3 regions of the Alicyclobacillus acidocaldarius subsp. acidocaldarius Tc-4-1 genome follow, and region 3 is predicted to be linked to each of the others. Evidence: riboswitches for the same ligand, from Rfam matches in the RefSeq annotation. Region 3 holds a riboswitch; each other region holds the start of a gene.
The links. A riboswitch is a leader RNA that binds a small molecule or an ion and turns the genes downstream of it on or off. The one in region 3 is predicted to bind cyclic di-AMP.
Positions count from the first base shown of each region.

Region 1: it holds a riboswitch for cyclic di-AMP, as region 3 does, so the genes downstream of both, TC41_RS03245 (MFS transporter) here and TC41_RS06055 (cell wall hydrolase) in region 3, are expected to answer to the same signal.
Region 2: it holds a riboswitch for cyclic di-AMP, as region 3 does, so the genes downstream of both, TC41_RS04985 (C40 family peptidase) here and TC41_RS06055 (cell wall hydrolase) in region 3, are expected to answer to the same signal.

Region 1 is NC_017167.1:706,926-714,193, forward strand. It holds gene TC41_RS03235 (AMP-binding protein) at 1-862, shown strand, start outside; gene TC41_RS03240 (peptidyl-prolyl cis-trans isomerase) at 904-1,854, shown strand; cyclic di-AMP (ydaO/yuaA leader) riboswitch at 1,983-2,115, shown strand; gene TC41_RS03245 (MFS transporter) at 2,272-3,666, shown strand; gene TC41_RS03250 (DUF378 domain-containing protein) at 3,748-3,957, opposite strand; gene lysA (diaminopimelate decarboxylase) at 4,151-5,482, shown strand; gene TC41_RS03260 (fumarate hydratase) at 5,609-7,135, shown strand.
Region 2 is NC_017167.1:1,078,783-1,086,050, reverse strand. It holds gene TC41_RS05010 (general stress protein) at 20-625, opposite strand; tRNA gene TC41_RS05005 (tRNA-Ser) at 844-933, opposite strand; tRNA gene TC41_RS05000 (tRNA-Gly) at 972-1,046, opposite strand; gene TC41_RS04995 (YfmQ family protein) at 1,236-1,682, shown strand; gene TC41_RS04990 (hypothetical protein) at 1,776-2,606, shown strand; cyclic di-AMP (ydaO/yuaA leader) riboswitch at 2,888-3,032, shown strand; gene TC41_RS04985 (C40 family peptidase) at 3,032-3,574, shown strand; gene TC41_RS04980 (3D domain-containing protein) at 3,774-4,211, shown strand; gene TC41_RS04975 (DUF86 domain-containing protein) at 4,208-4,639, opposite strand; gene TC41_RS04970 (NUDIX domain-containing protein) at 4,644-5,120, opposite strand; gene TC41_RS04965 (divergent PAP2 family protein) at 5,122-5,604, opposite strand; gene TC41_RS04960 (M42 family metallopeptidase) at 5,671-6,753, opposite strand; gene TC41_RS04955 (YunC family protein) at 6,886-7,206, shown strand.
Region 3 is NC_017167.1:1,294,047-1,301,314, forward strand. It holds gene sucC (ADP-forming succinate--CoA ligase subunit beta) at 1-593, shown strand, start outside; gene sucD (succinate--CoA ligase subunit alpha) at 609-1,508, shown strand; gene dprA (DNA-processing protein DprA) at 1,638-2,738, shown strand; gene TC41_RS06050 (L,D-transpeptidase) at 2,810-3,712, shown strand; cyclic di-AMP (ydaO/yuaA leader) riboswitch at 3,791-3,932, shown strand; gene TC41_RS06055 (cell wall hydrolase) at 3,938-4,723, shown strand; gene TC41_RS06060 (MYG1 family protein) at 4,809-5,711, opposite strand; gene topA (type I DNA topoisomerase) at 5,947-7,268, shown strand, end outside.

The sequences.
Region 1 (7,268 bases), 590 kb from region 3:
CGGGCGGATCGTCATGCGCGATAAATTCCACGCCTCCTTGTTCTGGGACGATATTGGCCACCACGGCGTGACCTGGGTCTCGTGCGTCCCGACGATTTTATCGATTGTCGCCAAACGGCCGGCGCCAAAAGAGGCGCTCGGCACGCTTCGCTTTCTGCGATCCGCCTCCGCGCCGCTCACGCCGGCGGTGGCCGCGCGAATTGAAGCGGCGTTTGGGGTTCCGGTCATCGAGGCGTACGGGATGACCGAGGCGGCGGGGCAGATCTGCACCAACCCGCTGCCGCCTGGCGTGCGCAAGCCGGGATCGGTCGGGAAGCCCGTGGGGATGTCGCTCCTCATTGTGGACGCAGAGCGCAAGCCCGTCGCCCCGTATGAGCTCGGCGAAATTGCCATCCGCGGAGACAATGTCATCCATCACTATGTGGGCATGGAGCCGGCGCCGGATTACGGTTATGGCCCGGGATGGATTTACACGGGCGATCTCGGCTACATGGATGAGGATGGCTACGTGTACATCACTGGACGCGCGAAGGAGATGATCAACCGGGCGGGCGAGAAGATCTCGCCGCGGGAAATTGAGGACGTGCTGAACGCGCACGAGGCGGTGGCGCGGTCCGCCGTGGTGGGACTTCCGGATCCGCTTTACGGGGAACGGGCCGTCGCGTGGGTGGTCCCGGAGGAGCCAGACGGCGTCGATGCGGACGCGCTGCGCGCCGAGCTGGAGTCGTTCTGTGCGGCGCACCTTGCCAAGCCGAAGCGGCCGTCCCAGATCGTCATCGCGCGATCCCTGCCGGTGAACGCGACGGGAAAAGTGCAGAAGCACGTGTTGCGCAATTTGGAGCCGCGTGATAGGCTTGCTTGAACTGGGATGTATAGCCCAGGGTGCGGAAAGACTGAAGGAGGATGGAATTGAAGAAGGAACGGTGGATTTCCGGCATCGTCGGCGCAGCCGCGGGCGCGCTGATCGTGGGTGGTGTCTGGTTTGGCACGTACGCGGCGCATGGGGGCGGCTCGGTGGTGGCGATGGTCGGCAAGACGCCCATCACGAGGCAGGAGCTCGCGCAGCAGTCGGAGGCTTACGCCGGATCGGCGATGCTGGAGGAGCTCATTGCCAATGCCTTGATTGAGCAGGCGGCAGCCAGGGAACATGTCACGGCGACGAATGCGGAAATCAATCAGCAACTGACCGCCATCGAGATGCAGAACGGCATTACGTCTGACGCGCAGCTGAATGCGCTCCTGGCGCAGAACCACATGACGAAGGCGCAATTTCTGAGCCAGATTCGCGACAACATTCTCGCGACCAAGCTCGCCGAGGCGCAGGTCCACGTGACGGACAAGCAGATTGCGTCGTACTACAAGCAGAACCAGTCGATGTTCACGGTTCCGGAGACGCGCAAGATTGCCATCATCGAGGTGAAGACGAAGGCGGATGCGGAGAAGGCTCTTGTAGAAATCCGGTCTGGGACGCCCTTTGCGTCCGTGGCGAAATCCATGTCGACCGACGCGGCCACGCGCGCGAAGGGTGGGGTGATCGGAACCTTCACGATGAATGAGCTGAAGGCGGATCAACCCTCCATTGCCTCTGCGGCCTTCGCGCTTAAGGCCGGCGGAGTGAGCGAGCCGCTCAAGGTGCAGGGCGGGTACGACATCGTGCAGTGCCAGGCCATTACGCCGGAACACGTAGAGCCGCTGTCGGCCGTTCGGTCGCAGATCATCCAGGCCATCAAGCAGCAAAATGCCGAAAGCGAGACGAAACTCGTGGCACAGCTCGCGAAGTCGGCGGACATTCGCATTCTCGATCCGTCTTATGACGCGGTGCTCACGGCCATCAAGAATCCGACATCGACCTGACGCATGGCACCGCGCTGGATGGCCTCGCGGTGGCCGCCCGGGGCGGACGTCCAAGAATTTCTCTTCTCCTTGCGTTCCTCTCAAATTTCGTGTATCGTAACGTGTACATCGCATATCGTATCGCGATACAAGCGGCAGCGCTGAATTCCTCCTTCGGAGGAAACGGGGGACCCAACTCTCGGGGTGAAACGACTTTGGTCGTGGGGCGCCTTTCCGCCCTAACCCGTCAGCTAACCTCGTAAGCGCACGGAAAGGGGTCGATGCCATGTATCGCCGCTTTCTTCTCCTCGCTTTTCCCACCGGTGAGCCTCGTTGGTGTACCTCATCTGCGGATCCCCCTCGTGCGATATCGCGGCTTTGTGTCCGCTTTTACGCAGGCGGCGCAGTCGAGATCGCCATACCTTGAGGGGGGAAACCATGGAACTGCAAGCGACAAGGCCGGCCAATCCGGTCGAAGATGCGAAGTGGAGTCCATTTCACCTGAAGCTCACTATCTATTCGTCGGGCGGGCCTTTTCTTGACGGGTACATTCTGAGCATCGTCGCCGTGGCGCTCACGCAGTTGACGCCTGAATTGCATCTCGACGCCATGTGGAGCGGCCTGATTGGGGCATCGGCACTCATGGGCATCTTCATCGGCGGACTGCTTGGGTACGTGACGGATCGATTTGGACGCCAGCTCATGTACACTATCGATTTCGTGTTGCTCATCGTGGCCTCGGTTTTGCAGTTCTTTGTGCACAGCGCCTGGGAACTCTTTGCCTTGCGCGTCGTGCTCGGCATCGCGGTCGGGGCGGATTATCCCATCGCAACGTCGCTTTTGACCGAGTTCGCGCCGCGCAAACACCGCGGCATGATGCTCGGTGTGACGGTCATCGCGTGGTACGTGGGCGCCACGGTCGCGTATCTAGTGGGACAGTGGCTTCTGCCCATCGGGCCGGACGCATGGCGGTACATGTTGGCGTCGAGCGCGGTGCCGGGCATCGTGCTCGTGATCTTGCGGCTCGGAACCCCGGAGTCTCCACGTTGGTTGCTGCAGCACGGTCGGGCGCGCGAAGCGCTGAAGGTGCTTCGCGACATTTACGGGCCGGGAGCCAGCCTGAGGCACATCGCGGTGCCAGATGAAAAGCGAACGCGCACCAGTTACCTGACGCTCTTCAATCGCGCGTATTGGAAGCGCACGCTGTACGTCAGTGGCTTCTTCACGGCCGCGGTCGCGCCGCTCTTCGCGATGTTGACGTTCGGCCCGACGCTGCTTGACGACTACCACGTGCTCAGCGGATCGTCCGGGTACGGTTCGGCGCTCATCAGCGTGCTGTTCATCGTGGGTTGCGTGCCTGCGCTCTGGCTTTTGAACCGGCTGGGGCGCCGGGCAACGATGATTGTCTCGTTTGCCGTCATGACCGTCGGCATGTTGCTCCTTGGGCTGTTTCCGAAGGGGCCGCTCTGGGTCATCGGCGTCGGCTTTCTGCTGTACGCGCTGTTTTCCGGCGGGCCGAACATCATGGAATGGCTCGCCCCAAACGAGTTGTTTCCCACCGAAGTGCGCGGGACTGCGGTTGGCGTGACAACGTGCATCAGCAGGCTGGGAGCCGTGGCCGGCACGTATCTCTTGCCGTGGGCTTTGGCTCGTTATGGCGTGGGTCCGACCATGCTGGTGGGGGCGCTCGTGACCTTCGGCGGATTCTTGATCAGCCTCTTCCTGGCGCCGGAGACGCGCGGCCTCACCCTGAACGCGGCGAGCGTCGGAGAGGACGCTGAGATGGAGCGGACGTCGTCGTTGTCCGAACGCCGCTTGCGCGTCGGCCGCTAAGCACTTGGGGATGAACGGAGAAGCCCTGGCTCCTCGTCGGGTTGCCAGGGCTTTGCCTTGTTGTGCGCTTCACAACAGGTGTTATGTCCGCACGGCTTGACTTTTCACGAGCACAGCCACCAGTTGCCAAAGGGCGCCGAGCCCGACAAGCGCGTACACGAACTGCGAGAGCCACGTGGCGCCGAAGATGGCGCCCACGAGGTTGTAGTTGGCAAATCCGATCAGGCCCCAGTTGATGCCCCCAATGACGACGAGCGCCCAGGCAATCCAGTCCACGGGGTTCCAGCGCACGGTCTCACCTCCAAACCGAATCTGTCGCTAGGGTGTTCTAGCTTTGACCCCGCTATGCAATGGGCTTGACGCAATTTGCCGTTGCCCAGTGAGGCGCTGCACGTATATACTTGTGTCTGAATCTTTATTCAGGTCTTGGCACAGGTCGGGGCGCCGCGCGTCGTGAAAGAGAGAGACGATAGGAGTGGACGGAGTGAAATCAGAGCACCTGTTAGACGTGAGGCCGAAGGTGGACGCGCATTTTCCGCGAGACGAAAAGGGCCATCTTCTCATCGGCGGCGTGAGCGCGGTGGATCTCGTGGAACGGTTCGGCACGCCGCTCATCGCGTACGACGAGGGGCTCATCCGCGATACCATCCGGGCGTTTCACCGTGTGTTTCGAGAGGAAGGCGTGCCGTATCAAATTTCTTACGCCAGCAAGGCCTTCTGCACCATGGCCATGTGCCAACTCGCGCACGAGGAGGGCTTGGGCATCGACGTGGTGTCCGGCGGCGAGTTGTATACCGCTCTTGCGGCAGGCGTGCCAGCGAGCAAGCTCCACATGCACGGGAACAACAAGACCCCGGAGGAACTGCAGTACGCGGTTGAGAGTGGCATCGGGGCCGTGATCGTCGATAATTTCGACGAGATCGACCTCTTGGACGACATCCTTCAGGCAACAGGGCGCACGGTGGATGTCCTGGTCCGGGTAGCGCCAGGTGTCGAGGCGCATACGCACGACTATATCTCCACAGGGCAGCAGGACTCCAAGTTCGGCTTCGATCTCGCCAGCCAGCAGGTGGAGGAAGCCTTTTTGCGACTCAAGCAGGTGGAGCGCGCGCGGGTCGTTGGCGTGCATGCGCACATCGGATCTCAAATCTTCGATGTGGAGGGCTTTCGACTGCTCGCCGATCGAATGGCGGGCGTGTACGAAGACGGCCTGCGACGGTTCCGTTTTCCTTTTTCTGTGCTCAACCTGGGGGGCGGTTTTGGCATCCCGTACACGGATGAGGATGCGCCGCCGGTGGCCGATCTCGTCCGGGGGGTGATCCGCGCCGCCAAGGCGGCCTTTGCGGCTCGAGGCATGGACGTGCCCATCTTGTGGATTGAGCCGGGCCGCAGCATTGTCGGGCCCGCGGGGGTGACACTGTATCGCGTGGGCAGCCGTAAGGTCATCCCGGGCGTGCGGAACTACGTCGCCATCGACGGGGGCATGACGGACAACCCGCGCCTCGCGCTTTACGGCGCGAAGTATCATGCGTGTTACGCGAACCGCGCTGCGGATCCACCGGATCGCCCGTGGTCGGTGGCCGGCAAGTGTTGTGAGAGCGGCGACATGCTCATCTGGGATCTCCCGCTACCGGATCCAGAACCGGGGGATATTCTCGCCGTTTTTGCGACAGGTGCCTACACGTATGCGATGGCGAGTCATTACAATCGCATTCCCAAGCCCGCTGTCGTGTTTTGCCGGCATGGCGAGGCGCGCCTCGTGGCGCGGCGCGAGACGTGGGCGGACGTGGCGCGGCTGGATGTGCCGCTTCGGTGAGGGGCCTCGGAGGCCCTTTTTTCGTGCGCCGGCGGCGGTGACCGGCCGCGATTCCGGCTTCTCGGGCGGCGAGTGATATACTGAAAGAGGGCCACCAGGCACGTGCTGTGAAAGGGGTAGTGGCAAGTGGCGACGAAAGCGTTTGATAGTCTACTGGAACTCATCACGGAGACCTCGACGAACCTGCCGCCCGACGTGCGCCGGGCTATCAAGCGGGCGCAGCTTCAGGAGGAATTGGGCAGCCGCGCATCCATCGCCCTGAACACCATCATCGACAACATCATCTCCGCAGAGGAGGATGTGCAGCCCATCTGCCAGGATACGGGCATGCCGACCTTCATCGTCCATTGCCCGGTCGGTTTCAATCAAATCGAGTTCGAGAAAGAGATTCGGCGGGCCGTGGCCGAAGCGACGCGCCTTGGCAAGTTGCGACCGAACTCGGTCGACCCGCTCACCGGCAAGAACACCGGCGACAATCTCGGCGAGGGCACGCCCATCGTGCACTTCCACCAGTGGGAGAAAGACGAAGTGGAGGTGAAGCTGATTCTGAAGGGCGGGGGCTGCGAGAACAAGAACATCCAGTACGCGCTTCCCACTGAGCTTCCCGGCCTCGGCCGCGCGGGGCGCGATCTCGACGGTGTCCGCAAGTGCATCCTGCACGCGGTCTACCAAGCCCAGGGGCAGGGCTGCAGCGCGGGCTTCATCGGCGTGTGCATCGGCGGCGATCGGACGAGCGGCTACGAGGCGGCGAAGGAGCAATTGTTCCGCCCGCTGGACGACGTCAACCCCAATCCGCAGCTCGCAGAACTTGAGCAGTACATCATGGAGAAGGCGAATCAGCTCGACATCGGCACCATGGGCTTCGGGGGCCGTGTGACGCTCCTCGGGTGCAAGATTGGCGTGCGCAACCGGATTCCCGCGAGCTTCTTCGTCTCTGTGGCGTACAACTGTTGGGCGTTCCGGCGCCTCGGCGTGGTGCTCGATCCCGAGACGGGCGAAATCCGGCGCTGGCTGTACAAGGACGGCGAAGGCCAGCTCGAGCGGCCGAAACAGGCCTTTTCGACGGAGAACGCGATTGTCCTGCAGGCGCCCATCAGCGAGGAGCAGATCCGCAAGCTGAAGGTGGGCGACGTGGTGCTCATTCGGGGCGAGATCCACACGGGCCGCGACGAGCTCCACAAGTACCTCATGCACCACGATTCGCCGGTGGATCTCCGCGGCGGGATCCTGTATCACTGCGGGCCGGTCATGCTGAAGGACGAGAACGGCGAGTGGCATGTCAAAGCCGCGGGGCCGACGACGAGCTCGCGCGAGGAGCCTTACCAGGCTGACATCATCGAGAAGTTTGGCATTCGCGCGGTCATCGGCAAGGGCGGCATGGGCGAGAAGACGCTGCAGGGTCTCAAAAAGTCGGGCGCCGTGTACCTGAACGCCATCGGTGGCGCGGCGCAATTCTACGCGCGGTGCGTGACGAAGGTGAAAGGCGTGGACTTCCTCGAGCAGTTCGGCATCCCCGAGGCGATGTGGCATCTCGAGGTGGACAACTTCCCAGCTATCGTCACGATGGACGCACACGGCAACAGCTTGCACAAGGAAGTCGCCGAGGAGTCCATGGTCAAGCTTGAGGACCTCAAGGATCCTGTGTTTGTGTGATTGCGTGGAATCTACGTGCTTGGGTTTTCGGGGGCTGCCCTGTATCCGCTGGCGAAGCGGTGAACGGGCAGCTTTTTTCTGTGGAGCACCGCCGGTTTCCCCTTGATAGGCTCTTGCTCTCACTTGGCAGGAC
Region 2 (7,268 bases), 220 kb from region 3:
GCATTCGCATGAAACAGGATCAGGCTTCCGCAGGCTTTTCCGTTGACGGAGCCGAACGCCCGTCTTCCGGAACACTGCTGTTGTCAAACATCTCAATTTGCGTGCAATTCGTTTGTTGAAGCGCGTAGTAAGCCTTGGCCACGAGGTCAGACGGTCCGCTGACCATCACCAGGTACTCGCCCTCTTTGATAGAGCGCTCGAATTGGACCGCTTTTTCGTGCTTCAGGCCCCAGCCGACGAGCAATCCAGCCAGCCCGCCAAACAAGGCTCCTTCCACCGCCGAGGTTAAGGCGTACGCGATGGGTCCGAAAAGGAGCAATGGCCCCGTCACCGGCGCGAAAAACACGGTGAAGCCCAGGAGCAAGCCGAGCATACCGCCCCACAAGGCGCCAAATTTGCTGCCTTCCTTGGCCACGCCGCGGATGGTCGTGAAGCCAAGCGGGCGATCTTCGATCGAGAAATTCTTCCCGACTAATGAAATATGCACCGCCGGGATCTGCCTTTCTAGTAACATTTCGACCGCCTTTTCCGCGTCGACATAGGTCTTGTATGTCGCAGCGACATGATCGGTATGGCGATCGTGCAATCCTTGCGACGATAACGCTTGATTTTCGGTTGGTTCCATTGGGACACTCCTCTATCGCCTGCGCAGACTCGGACAGCCCCAGTGTATCAGGGCCCAAACGCAGGAGCAAATCCGGGGACTTCCACTGTTCCATCGAGCCTCGCAGAGGGCAATAGGCAGAAGGGGGGCAGAAGAAAGAGGCATAACTGCGAGTGAACATAACTGCGAGTGAACCAAAAATGGCGAGGGCTCAAAACGCTCGCCATTTTTGAGTTTGTTGGCGGAGAGGGTGGGATTCGAACCCACGGTGCCCTTGCGGACACGGCGGTTTTCAAGACCGCTGACTTCAACCACTCGCCCACCTCTCCACATGACAACGAAGGAGAGGCCAAACCTCCCCTCCAAATGGAGCGGAAGACGGGATTCGAACCCGCGACCCTCGCCTTGGCAAGGCGATGCTCTACCCCTGAGCTACTTCCGCATATGTCCACGTCTGAACGCAGCTATACTTTACATCGACGTTGAGACGCGTGTCAACTCCTCCAAGGGCTCTACAACTCCACAAAACGTCACAAAGGTAGCGCCGGTCCCGGAAATTTCGATACAAATGGCCGCGCCCCGAGCGCTATAATATCGTCAAGGCGAGTTCATCAACAAGGGGAGATCCGGGTTGCCAGCCATTCCGCAGTGGGTTGTATATGCTGCCGCCGTCGCGTTCCCCATTCTGGCTTTTGCACTGACACCGCCAAGCATATGGGTCAACCGACTCGTTTCGTCGCTGTCCATCCATCCAACGTTTGATGTCTCCCGTGTGACATCGGTCAACGTGTACGGAACGGAACTACGTGGACGTGATCGCGACCGGTTTCTTCACGCATTTAACCAGGCAGATTTCCTGTTTGAGCGGGGGATGATCCCCGAACTCAACTACAATCCGATTTTTATCCGCGTCAAAGAGGGTAAGCGGATGTATGAGTTCACCGCGTACCTCTACGGGGACGGCATGGTCCAAATGGTCCGGCACAAGCGGAAAAAGAACGTTCCCTACCGCGTGTCATCTCAGCAGTTGGAGATGGTGCTCCAATCCTGCATCCGGGATCCCTGGTGGGTGAGCTGAGGCACGAGCCAAGCTTCAAGCGGATTTCAAGCATGGTGTGTTACGTTACAACCGTACCGCGCTTATTCCAGTTTCGGTACGGAGGTGGCAACGATGCCAATGTTCCTGCACCGGAAGGCCCTTGTTGGTTCTGCCGCTGTGCTGTCGACCCTCGCCGCGGGCGGCGGTGTGGTCTTTGCAGCGGTTGACCGCGGTCACGAATCTGTGCGCGCAGCCAGCGAGCAATCGGGATCGCCGGTGCGCGCGGATCGTCAAATCTTCCGCACGCTGAGGCAAGACCTTGTGAGCGAAGCGGCACAGGAACTCCATCTCACCCCAACCGCTCTTCGCCAGGACTGGCGAGAAGGCAAGACGATGGAACAGCTCGCCGCGCAAGCGGGTATCTCTACGTCCACGCTTATCTCGAATCTCGAAAGCAAGGCCCAGTCAGACATTCAAGCCGACGTTGCGAACGGAACCCTCACGAGCGCACAAGCTTCGAAAATCGAATCGAAGGTCGATCTCGCCATTCAAGCGTGGGTGAACGGAAAGTGGCCGGCTGGATGGGACAAGGTGCGTCCGCGCGGAGCCGGCGTGTGGCGCCGAGAGTTGATTGCGACTGCCGCGCAGGACTTGCACCTGTCGACCTCGTCGCTCATCGCCGATTTGCGTAAGGGGCAAACCCTCGCCGAGATAGCTGCGGCACAGGGCGTCTCCACGTCAACGCTCATCTCCGACCTCGAGAATGCGGCGCAAGCCGACATCCAAAAAGCCGTTTCCAATGGAAAGATCACCGCGAGCGAGGCACAGGCGATATTGGGGCGGATCGACACGTGGATCACGGACTGGGTCAACGGCACGCTCCCCCATCCTTCAGGCGCCCATCTGCCAGGCGGGCAACCGACATCGTCGACAACCGGTTCCAATACGGCTTCCAACGCGTGAAGCGCAGTTCCTCCATGGCCCCGACGTCGAGTCGGGGCCTTTGCTTTGGCCCCCGTATGATGTCCCGATGTCCCTTCGCGTCAGTCGCTTGATGATGTTCCGCGGAGTTCCGTGAAGTTCCCAACCTCCAAGATCACCCTTTGACTTTCCACAAGGAACCGTATCGAAGAAACCAATTTACCTGTGGCTCTTCCTTTTAAGGCATTCATCCTCCGCCTGATCCATGATTCTCGTAATGAATGAGCTTGCGCTTCCTGTTACGCTTTCAGTGCACCACTCACACCAAGATTACGCCGAATCCTGCGAAACGCAGGTACGGGGGACAAGCGGGCTTGATGCCCAGGGGTGAATTGCGCCTCGTGCGCATAGGGGGACTCTTCCACCCGAACCCGTCAACTAACCTCGGAGGCTACAGGAGGAGAAGCATGCTGCCGAAACGAACGTCCCTTGGAGCGATTGCCGCGACGGCCGCCACTCTTGCAACGCTGACCATGGGCGGCTGCACTGCCCTCGCGCAAACTTCGTTGCCCCCTGGGGTTCATCTCGATCCGTCCATTCGACCTCTCGCTTCAGAAAACGCGTCTTACCAACAGAAAACGCAGGCGGTCCTGGAGGTGGCCGAAAGCAAGATCGGCACGCCCTACATCTGGGGGCACAACGAAGACCGCGGTCAGTACGGATTCGACTGCTCGAACTTTGTGGAGTACGTCTATCACCACGCTCTCGGGTATCGCTTTACGACGTCGTCACGCCTTCAATACCTCGAAGTAGGCTGGCGCGTCCCGTACAGCGACCTGAAGCCTGGCGACCTGCTCATCTTCGACGACGGCGGGCATGTCGGGATTTACGCAGGCAACGGAGAAATGATCCAGTGCGGCGGCGGGCTAGGACGCGTCGGCTTCCTCAGCGTGCGGCCGGGATCGTACTGGTATCGGCACCTGTCGGCTGTTCGACAAATGTACACCTGAACCCTACAGTCGCCCGGCCGCGATGACCATTCGCTTCGGCCGGGCCCATCCATTCTATAGCCCCCTTGCGTTGCATAATTTGCCCTTCTATGCACATCTTACAACCATGAACCGATCCCGATGCATAGGTATGTGCCTCACACTCGTCTGTGCAGCCGCTTGTTGGTGCTCGAGCGCCGCGCCGGCGCGCGGAACGACGGTGGCGAAGCAGGCGCACGCGACCGCCCACGCGCAGTCGGTGTCGTGGCGATCCGAGCCGGAGGCCATCACGGTGTTCGGCCGCAGCTACGACATTCGCCGGTGTCGGAAGCTCACCGACACGTTTGTCGTCACGGCCTACAACCTGGATCGCTTCTCCACCGGAAAGGACCCTGGCGATCCCGGCTTCGGGGTGACGAGCACCGGGCGGCCCGCCGTGATCGGACGGACCGTTGCCGTCGATCCGGCGGTGATCCCCTACGGCAGCCTGCTCTACATCGAGGGCGTGGGCTGGCGAATCGCGGAAGACACGGGAGGTGCCATTCGAGGCCATCACATCGACGTGCTCATGCCGTCGCGGAAACATGCCTTGCAGTTTGGGGTGAAGCGCAACTGCCGGGTGACCGTGTACATCCCGGACGATCTCGACGACGTCTAGTGGTTGCGCAAAAACGCGCGAATCTGGTCCATGAAGGGAGCGAACAGATCCGCGTAGCGCGAGACGGCCTCGCGCACGTCCTTCGGCGTGATGCGGGCGTGATCGCGAAGCAGGCGAGATCGGAAGTCGATCACGCCGGTGAAGACATCGAACCACCGAGCGTCGAGGACCTCTTCCTCGACGAGGACTTTGACGATATCGGCGTAGCCGCCGGGATCGCGCATCACAAGCGCGTCGATGATGAGCGAGGCGATGTCGGTGACGTACTCGACGCTCGTCCACAGCGCGCGCTCGGCGGCGAGCTGCCACGTGAGATCTTCTTCCCACGCGTCCTCCCGCTCGGCCAAATCCTCCAACCACGCGGCCCGAGCGCTGAGGGCTTCGAGCCACGCCTCAATTTGCCGCTTATGATCCTTTGTCAGAAACACCGTCTCACCTCACTTGAAAACGCGAGGCAACCTCCGAAAAAAGCCTCGCGAATACGTCATCCTGAACAAACGGGCTGCGATCGGTGCACGGGAACCCTTGTAGACCCAAAATCCAAGGCACGAGGCGCACCGCCGTGGTCTCCGACGTCGCGGGCCGAGCCTTCACGTCGTGCACGTCGGCGAGATACACCCATTTGCTCGCCTCGGAGCCGTCGCGCAGGACAATGGTATACTGGGCAACCCAGTCGAGGTTCTCGAGCAGAGCGCCCGCCTCTTCAAACGCTTCGCGCCGCGCTGCGGCGTCCGGCGTCTCACCCGGCTCCACCTTGCCCCCGGGAAGCTCCCAGCCCCGCGCGTGATGGCGAACCCACACGCAGCCGTCGAACAGCCTCGCAAACACGAGCACCGAGTGCGGCGCGGGATCGCGCAGGGCGGGATCGAAGGTCAGATGCTTGGCTGGCGCAAACCCCTCGCCCTCCACGTTACCACCACCTGCCAAACACAATACCGATAACGAGGCCAATCAGGCCGCCCACGACGATCTCGGCCGGTTCGTGCCCGAGGATCTCCTTGAGGCGTTCGCCTTCGGCCTGCCCTGCGACGGCGGACTCCGACCGCTGGGAGAATTCCATCGCGATGCGGTTCAAAAGGACGGCGTGCTCGCCGGCGTGACGCCGAATGCCGCCGGCATCGTACATGACAATGGCGGCGAAGACCACGGCGACGGCGAAAATGGGTGACCCCGGGCCGACGACAAACCATAGCGCGCTGGCAAGGGCCACCACGCCCGCCGAGTGGGAACTCGGCATGCCCCCCGCCCCAAAGGCGCGGCTCCAATCCCAGGCTCGCGTTGTCACATAATGGATGGGGACCTTCAGAATTTGGGTCACCACGATGGCGCAGATGGCAGCCATCAGCGCGGTATTTCCCCACAAGCCCTGCAGAAAATGCAGAAGATCGGGCATTCCGGGGCCTCCTCGAGAAGCGAGGCGCCGAGTCACCGGCGCCTCGCGGACTGTCCATTCTTCACTTTACCACGCCTGAATTTCGGTGACCATATCCCTGTCCAGCGCCTTGACCATGGCCGTGACGAGCTGAATCGCCTGCAGATAGTCGTCCTCGTGCACGACGCCGTTGTGGCTGTGGATGTAGCGCGTCGCGAAGCCGATGTTGACGCTCGGCACGCCGATGCCGTGCAGGTGGAACGCCCCTGCGTCCGTACCGCCCCCCGCCAGGCTGCTGAGCTGAACCGGGATGTTTTCCGCTGCGGCGATGTCCAGCACAAAATCGCGGAAGCGATTGTTCGGGATCATGGAGTGATCGTAAATCATGAGCAGCGGGCCCTTGCCGGCGTCGCCGAGGTGCTGGCGCTCCCCGCTCTCAATCCCGGGCGTATCGCCGGCCACACCCACGTCAATGGAGATGGCGATGTCGGGATCGACTAGATGAACGAGCGTTTTCGCGCCGCGCAGGCCAACCTCCTCCTGAGCTGTGGCGCCCGCAAACACAACGTTCGGGTGGGACTGCCCTTGCAGTTCCTTGAGCACGCAGAGCGCGGTGGCGCAGCCAAGTCGGTTGTCGAGCGCCTTCGACACATACATCTTCGGATTGCCGAGCTGCGTGAACGGGCTGTACGGGACGATGGCGTCGCCCGGCCGCACGCCCATTTCCTCGGCGTGCTCCTTGCTCGTGGCCCCGATGTCCACGAACACATCCTTCAGTTCAACCACCTTTTTTCGTTCGTCCGCCGACAAAACGTGAGGAGGCTTCGAGCCCGTGACGCCGAGCAGCGGCCCCTTGCGCGTCTGCACGATGACGCGCTGCGACAGCACGACCTGAGACCACCATCCGCCGATGGGCTGGAATTTCAGGAAGCCCTCCGACGTGATGTGCGTCACCATGAAGCCGATTTCATCGAGGTGGCCCGCAATGAGCACCTTGGGCCCATTTGGGTCACCGGTTTTGCGTCCGACCACGCCGCCTGTGCGGTCTCGCAACAATTCCTCGGAAAGCGGCCTGAGGCGCTCCTCGAAGAGCTTGCGGACGCCGGATTCGTAACCCGAGATCCCGTGGGCGTCGCAGAGATCGCGCAACACTTCAACATGTGGATGCATCGATGACTCTCCCCTCTGCGCCAAATCTGACACCGCCACTCATGATATCACAACCTCGATGGGACAACGCGCGCGCACCCTTGGCACTTTCGGCTCATACGATGGAGAGAACGCGAGGAGGAGAGATGCGGGATGGTGCGCGTGGAGCCCATGTGGATTGAAGGATATCCCTTCGCTGCGGTGCAGGTAGATTTGCCGAAGACGACGCTCCTCGTCATTGTGAATTCCGTGGGGTACGCGATGTGCGGGGCGCTGGACGTCCAACTTTTGCGAACCAAACTGCGGGATCGAAACGTCGTGGCCATGCGCGCGACGGGCGTTCGCACGCTGGAGGAATTGCTCGCGGCGCCTGTCGAGAGCCAAACCCAGGCCGCCGAGGAACTCGGGATTCATGCCGGCATGCCGATGCGTGAAGCGCTTGCGACGCTCGGGCGCGCCGCGCAGAACGGATGACCCGTTCTGCGCCTGGACAAGCTCGGTTTGAACTCGGCCTCATCCGACAGGGTCCTTGAGTT
Region 3 (7,268 bases):
TCGCCAAGGATTGCTCCATCGCGGAAATCAATCCGCTCGTCTTGACTGCGGAAGGCGACATCATTGCACTGGATGCCAAGCTCAACTTCGACGACAATGCCTTGTATCGGCATCCGGAGATTGTGAGTCTGCGCGACGAAGACGAAGAAGACCCCAAAGAAATCGAGGCGTCGAAGTACGGGCTGAGCTACATCGCGTTGGATGGCAACATTGGATGCATGGTGAATGGTGCGGGCCTGGCCATGGCCACGATGGACACCATCAAGTATTACGGTGGAGAGCCTGCCAACTTCTTGGACGTCGGCGGAGGCGCGAGCGAAGAGAAGGTGACGGCCGCGTTCAAAATCATCCTTTCGGATCCCAAAGTGAAGGGCATTCTCGTCAACATCTTTGGCGGCATCATGAAATGCGACGTGATCGCAAACGGCGTGGTCGCTGCGGCGAAACAGGTGGGCCTGGACAAGCCGCTCGTGGTGCGCCTCGAGGGCACGAACGTCGAAGCAGGAAAGAAAATCTTGAACGAATCCGGTCTGAAGTTGGTGGCGGCTGATTCGCTCGCGGATGCTGCCCAAAAGATCGTGGCGCTGGTCTGAGGAGGGACACTCGCGATGAGCATTCTGGTGAACAAGGAAACGCGCGTCATTACCCAGGGCATCACGGGATCTGCCGGACTGTTTCACACGCAGCAGGCGCTTGCCTATGGCACGAAGGTCGTGGGTGGCACCTCGCCAGGGAAGGGCGGCACGAAGGTCGAGGGGTTGCCCGTCTTCAACACGGTCGAGGAGGCCGTCCGCGAGACGGGTGCAAATGCGTCGGTCATTTACGTTCCGCCGGCATTCGCCGCGGACGCCATCATGGAGGCCGTGGCGGCCGGGCTCGAACTGGTTGTGTGCATCACGGAAGGTATTCCAATTCTTGACATGGTCAAGGTTAAGCGGTACATGGAGGGTAAGAAGACGCGGCTCATCGGTCCAAACTGCCCGGGCGTGATCACGCCGAACGAGTGCAAGATCGGGATCATGCCTGGATACATTCACACGCCTGGGAAGATCGGCGTCGTGTCCCGTTCCGGAACGCTGACCTACGAAGCAGTGTACCAGTTGACACAGCTGGGACTCGGCCAGTCGACAGCTGTCGGGATCGGCGGCGACCCGGTGAATGGGACGAACTTTGTCGACGTGCTGAAGATGTTCAACGAGGACCCGGATACTGAAGCCGTGATTATGATCGGCGAGATCGGCGGATCCGCAGAGGAAGAAGCGGCGGAGTGGATTAAGAACAACATGACGAAGCCCGTCGTCGGATTTATCGCGGGTGCGACGGCCCCTCCGGGACGGCGAATGGGACATGCGGGCGCGATTGTGTCGGGTGGTTCCGGAACGGCACAGTCCAAGATCGAGAAGATGAAGGCGTGCGGCATCCGCGTGGCCCCCACGCCGTCCGAGATGGGCTCGACGCTGTATCAGGTGCTAGAGGAGCGCGGCTTGCTCGAGCGCTGCAAGGCGTGAAGGCGTTTCGTTTGTTCCAGCCCAAAGAGTTCGCTTGGTTTCGCCAAGCGAACTCTTTTTTCGCTTACGTCATGGACGATTTGAATCAGCGCGACTTACGATGACTAAAACGGGCTGGAGGGATCGTAGGTGGGCGACGACGAACTCGCCTTGGTGTGGTCCTTGTGTCCAGGGCTCGCGCCAAGCACGTTGCGGCGCTTGGTGCGGGCATTCGGCGGAATTCGCGCGTTTCACGAGGCGCCGGTCGCGGACTGGGTTGCTTGTGGAGGTCTGGACGCAGCGCAGGCAAGTCGGCTGGACGCCTGGCGCCGCGCAGAACCGTCGGCTTATCGGATCAAGTCCCAATTCGAACACCGCGGCATCTGGGTACTCGTGCACGGGGCGGACGATTATCCGCGCCGTTTGTCGGACCTTCCGGACCCACCACTGGTATTGTTCGTTCGAGGGAGAAAGGAATGTCTCTCTCCTGAGCGAGTGGTCTTCGGAATGGTCGGGACCCGGCGGATGACCAGTTACGGCATGGAAGCGGCGCGGTGGATTGCAGGTGAGATTGCGCGGCGGGGTGCGGTGGTCGTGTCGGGACTTGCCATGGGCATCGACGCTACTGCGCACGCCGCGGCACTCGAGGTGGGAGGCGACACCGTCAGCGTGTTGGGATGCGGGATCGACCGCTGCTATCCGCCGTCGAACCGGCGACTCTACCATCAAATCGCGTCGACCGGTACCCTCGTCAGCGAATATCCGCCCGGTACCCCCGTCCGCAAACACCACTTTCCTGAGCGCAACCGATTGATTGCGGCGTTGAGTCAAGCGGTCATCGTCGTCCAGGCCGGTGACCGAAGCGGTGCGCTCATCACGGCCCAGTGCGCGCTCGATCTGGGGCGCGACGTCTATGCCGTTCCTGGCCCCATCACGTCGCGGGCCAGTCGGGGTGTCAACCGTCTGCTTTTCGACGGGGCCATCCCGCTCGTGGATCCCCATGATCTGTTTCCGGAGCAGACGGACGTCGAGAACGGAGGAGCCCAGAAGGTTCCTGCGCACCTCGAGCCCTGCTATCAGGCGCTCGCACGGCATCAGCCCATTCGCGCGGGTGAGCTCGCCTCCGTCGCCCATCTCGACCTCGGGTATGTCTTCGGCGCGCTTCTCGAGATGGAACTCGCTTCGATGGTCACGCGCCACCCAGATGGAACGTATCACATTCGGCCGAACCGAGCGCCGTCCGGCTCATAAGCCAATCCATGGAATACTGTTCGTGCGTCCCGTCGTCCATCCTACATGAGGAAGGTGGGAGGACGATGAGCATGAAGGGGCGTCGCAGTGTATTCGTGGCCTTGGCTCGCATCTTCGCGGTGAGCGCATCGGCCCTCCTGAGCATGTGGGCGAACGAACCCCATTGCGCGGGCGCCACACCCCACTTGATGAATGATGCTCAGCCTGGGATGCGGAGTTTCACCGGCCCTCCGACGTCTTTGGTCTGGACAGTGGGCGATCGCGGTGAACCGATTTGGAGCTTGCACGTTGTCCTTAGTGAACTCGGCTATCTCCCGTGCAGGTATCACGCGATCCTACCGACCGATCGCCTCTATCCTCAGGACTGGGGGCGCGTTCCAATCGGCTATTGGACGTGGAATTCGCCCAATGTCCCCATCGAACTTGAACGGACGTGGAATCCGGAGCAGTACACGGAGATCACGAAGGGCGCGGTGATGCAATTCGAGGCCGATCACGGCCTTCGTGTGGATGGGTACACCGGACCTCGCGTTCGTCGGACACTCGAACTCGCATGGGCCTTAGGTCTCACGGCAACCCATCCGTATCGGATGGTGTTAGTCGACCAATCGCTCCCTGAGCGGCTTCGCGTATGGGAAGATGGACGTGGCGTCGTCTTTGAAACGCCGTGCAGTACCGGCCTGCCGGCCACCCCGACTCAACCCGGGATTCACGCCATCTTTCTGCGAAACCGAGAACAGACGATGCAAGGGATCGGCCCAAGCGGGCGGCCTTACCGAGTGGAGCATGTGCCGTACGTGAGCTTCTTCTATGGAGAACAGGCCATCCACGGCTTCCCGCGTCAGACGTACGGCAAGCCACAGAGCGCCGGCTGCGTGGAGCTTCCGATTCGAGCGGCCAAGCGCGTCTGGGAACTCACGGGATATGGCACACTGGTCGCGATTTCGCCGAACACGATGCGTGGAACCGAGTAGATCCATCGGTTAGAAGCACCTCAGATGTCAACAAGTTTGGGTTTTCTCCGGTCGTACAGGCTGATATGATGGTCGCCGTCCAAGACTTTGCCGAATCGCTCAAGGGCGCGTACGGGGGACTGAAGGCCTTTGGCCTTGGGGTGAATCGCGCCGAGGGGCGCGAAGGGGACTCGTTACCCGAACCCGACAACTAACCTCGGAGGCGTAAACGAGAGGATGGATGACATGCCGTTTCGAACTTGGATCGCAGGGTGTGCCATGGTCGCGACCGCGGCACTCAGTGTGTCGAACGCTTCTGCGGAGACCGTCACCGTAGAGCCAGGGCAGTCGCTGTGGACGATTGCGCATTCGCACGGCCTGCCTGTGCAGCTTGTGGAGGACGCAAATCCGGACGTCAACCCGCAGAATCTGCCGATCGGCAGTTCCGTAAAGGTTCCCGAAGTCGAAAACGTCACGGTCAAACGAGGAGACACGCTGTTTCTCCTTGGGAAGCGATTTGGCGTTTCGACCAGCGAAATGTTAGCCGCCAATCCCGCCGTGAATCCCTTGAATCTCCAGGTTGGATCCACGGTCCGTGTGCCTGTCGGCCCATCTCGATCTTCGCACGTCCCACAGGCCCATGTTGCCGCATCCACCCCCGCGACAAGCAGCGAACTCTACTGGTTGGAGCACGTCATTCACGCGGAAGCCGGAGGAGAGCCACTTCAGGCGCAGATCGCTGTCGGCGACGTCATCATGCATCGAATTCAAGCGGGTGGATACGGGAACACGGTGCAGCAGGTCGTTTTTCAAGTGAGCGACGGTCACTATCAGTTTGAAAGTGTCGCGAACGGTTATATCTATTCGCAACCCGACGCGCAGAATGTCCAGGCTGCACTCGACGCCCTGAACGGTGACGATGTCGTCCCAGGGGCGCTTGTGTTCTACAATCCTTCCGAGACGCCTTCTGGAAGCTGGGTTTGGAGTCAGCCTGTGGTTAGCAAGATTGGTCACCTCGTCTTTGCGAAGTGAGCAGCGGCACACGTTGCCCAAAAGAGCCAGGTTCGGTTCAGCACCGAACTCTGGCTCTCCATTTTCTTCGGATTGCATCGCGGCCTCAGGGATTCGATGGTTCGGCCGCCAACGCTTCTTCCGCCATCTGCAGGATGCCGTCCAGCGTCTCTGCGCCCGCGATGAATCGCGCGGGGTGGCAAAACACCGCATCTTCGACGCCGCAAATGGATACAAGCTCCTCGCCTTCTTTGCCCGCCCATTCGTGCGGCAAAGGCTTGCGAGCTTCGAATGTCCCGGGACCTTTGGGCACAACCTGAAGGCGATATTGGCCGGTCTTATCCGGAAAGGCGACATAGAGCACTTCGCCAGCGGGGTCCATTTCGAGCAGAGTTTCTGTCCAGGGGCAACAGGTTGGCAAGACCAAAAGCGCAGGCTCCTTGCGAGCCGCATAAGCCGCTTTCACAATCTCCGTCGCCTGAATTCGGCTGATCTCGTGGTTCGCGTAGTTCATGAGAATCTGCGTAGCAAAGTCTAAAGCTCGCTCGAAGGCTCGGTTTTCGTCCTCCTGCGAATTCCACGGCGGATTGAAGGAGCTCACGAGCTCCGAGATTCCCTTGATTCGCATGTCCCGCTCTAGGTCGATTCCGTTGTCGATCGCGTCGATAGCCTGAAAGAGTTTGTCGTCGATGTTGCTGGATATCAGCGCTCGATCCTCTTCCCGCTCCACACCAAGGGATTCCAGAAATCGGTCACCAAAATCGCGCCAGATGAGGCCGGCGGAAGCGTAGGGAATGCCGTTCGGGCGATGTACCTTTTGGACGCTGTGGTGATCGTAAGGGCCACCGCCGACGTCGACGACGAGATCGCATTGCGCCAGCACCGATTTATTTCGGGTGCGGACGATGCGGGCGTCTGGATAAATCGCTTTGAGTATCGCGACGGCGAATACTTCATCGGCATGGAACTTTCCATGGTGCGTACCTATTTTCATAAGGATATGAACCACCTTGCCAACGGATGGACGGCGCGATCCGCCTTTGCCTTCACGTTACCATTCACGAAGTGCACAGCACAACTGGAACTTTCGCTCCATCTGTCCAGGACGAAACGGCGCGCGCACGCAAGCTGCGCAAAGTGAGGGACGGCGCGTCCACCGTTTGCAAAGGAAAGGATCCCGGTGATAATATGGTTTGAACCAAGGACAGGGTTTGCCAAGGCTGCGACGAATGGAGGATCGTGGCGTGTCAGACTATCTGGTCATCGTCGAGTCGCCTGCCAAGGCGAAGACGATTGGGAAGTATCTGGGGAGCAAGTACACAGTGAAAGCCTCCATGGGCCACGTGCGAGACTTGCCCAAGAGCCAACTCGGCGTCGACGTGGAACATGGTTTCGAACCGAAATATATTACCATCCGCGGGAAGGGCGATGTCATCAAGGCGCTCCGCGAGGCGAGTAAGAAGGCGAAAAAGGTCTATCTCGCGGCGGACCCTGATCGCGAAGGGGAAGCCATCGCTTGGCACCTGCAACATCTGCTCGATCTCAATCCTGACGATGACTGTCGCGTCGTGTTTCACGAGATCACGAAGGACGCAGTCAAACAGGCGTTTCAACATCCGAGGAAGATCAACCTGGATCTCGTGAACGCGCAACAAACGCGGCGCATTCTGGATCGTCTTGTAGGCTACAAGCTGAGTCCGTTGCTGTGGCGAAAGGTGAAAAAGGGCCTCTCGGCAGGCCGCGTGCAGTCAGTGGCGCTGAGGCTCATTGTCGACCGCGAAAACGAAATTCGAGCGTTTCAGCCTGAGGAATACTGGACTGTCGACGCCCACGGCCAAGTACACGGAAAGAAGCTCGTCGCTCGCTTTCATGGTTATGGTGAGGAAAAGACACCGCTTCCGAACGAAGAGGCCGTGCGCGAACTGTTGGCCCGTGTGGAAGGCCATTCACTGGTCGTGCGTCGGGTCAGGAAATCCGAACGGAAGCGAAATCCCGCTGCGCCGTTCACGACGAGCAGTCTCCAACAAGAGGCGGCACGAAAACTCGGGTTCCGAGCGTACAAGACCATGCAAATTGCGCAGCAGTTATACGAAGGGCTGGATGTGCCGGGCGAAGGCACGGTCGGTCTCATCACCTACATGCGAACGGATTCGACGCGCATCGCGCAATCCGCGCAGGAAGAAGCGAGAGCTTATATTCGGCAATCGTTTGGCGAGGATTACGTGCCGGATCGGCCGCGGCAATATGCAAAAAACGAAGACGCACAAGACGCGCACGAGGCGATTCGCCCCACGTCAGTGATGCGGCATCCGGACCGGCTGAAGGATCACCTGTCGCGCGATCAGTATCGCCTGTACAAGCTCATCTGGGAACGATTCGTCGCGAGTCAGATGGAGTCGGCCATTCTCGACACAACGTCGGTCGATCTCGAGGCAAACGGTGCGTGGTTTCGCGCGACCGGTTCCGTCGTCCGGTTTCCTGGATTCATGGCGCTTTACACCGAGGGGCGCGACGACGAGAGCGAAGAAGAGGAAGGGAAACTGCTCCCTCCCCTCGAAGAGGGTGA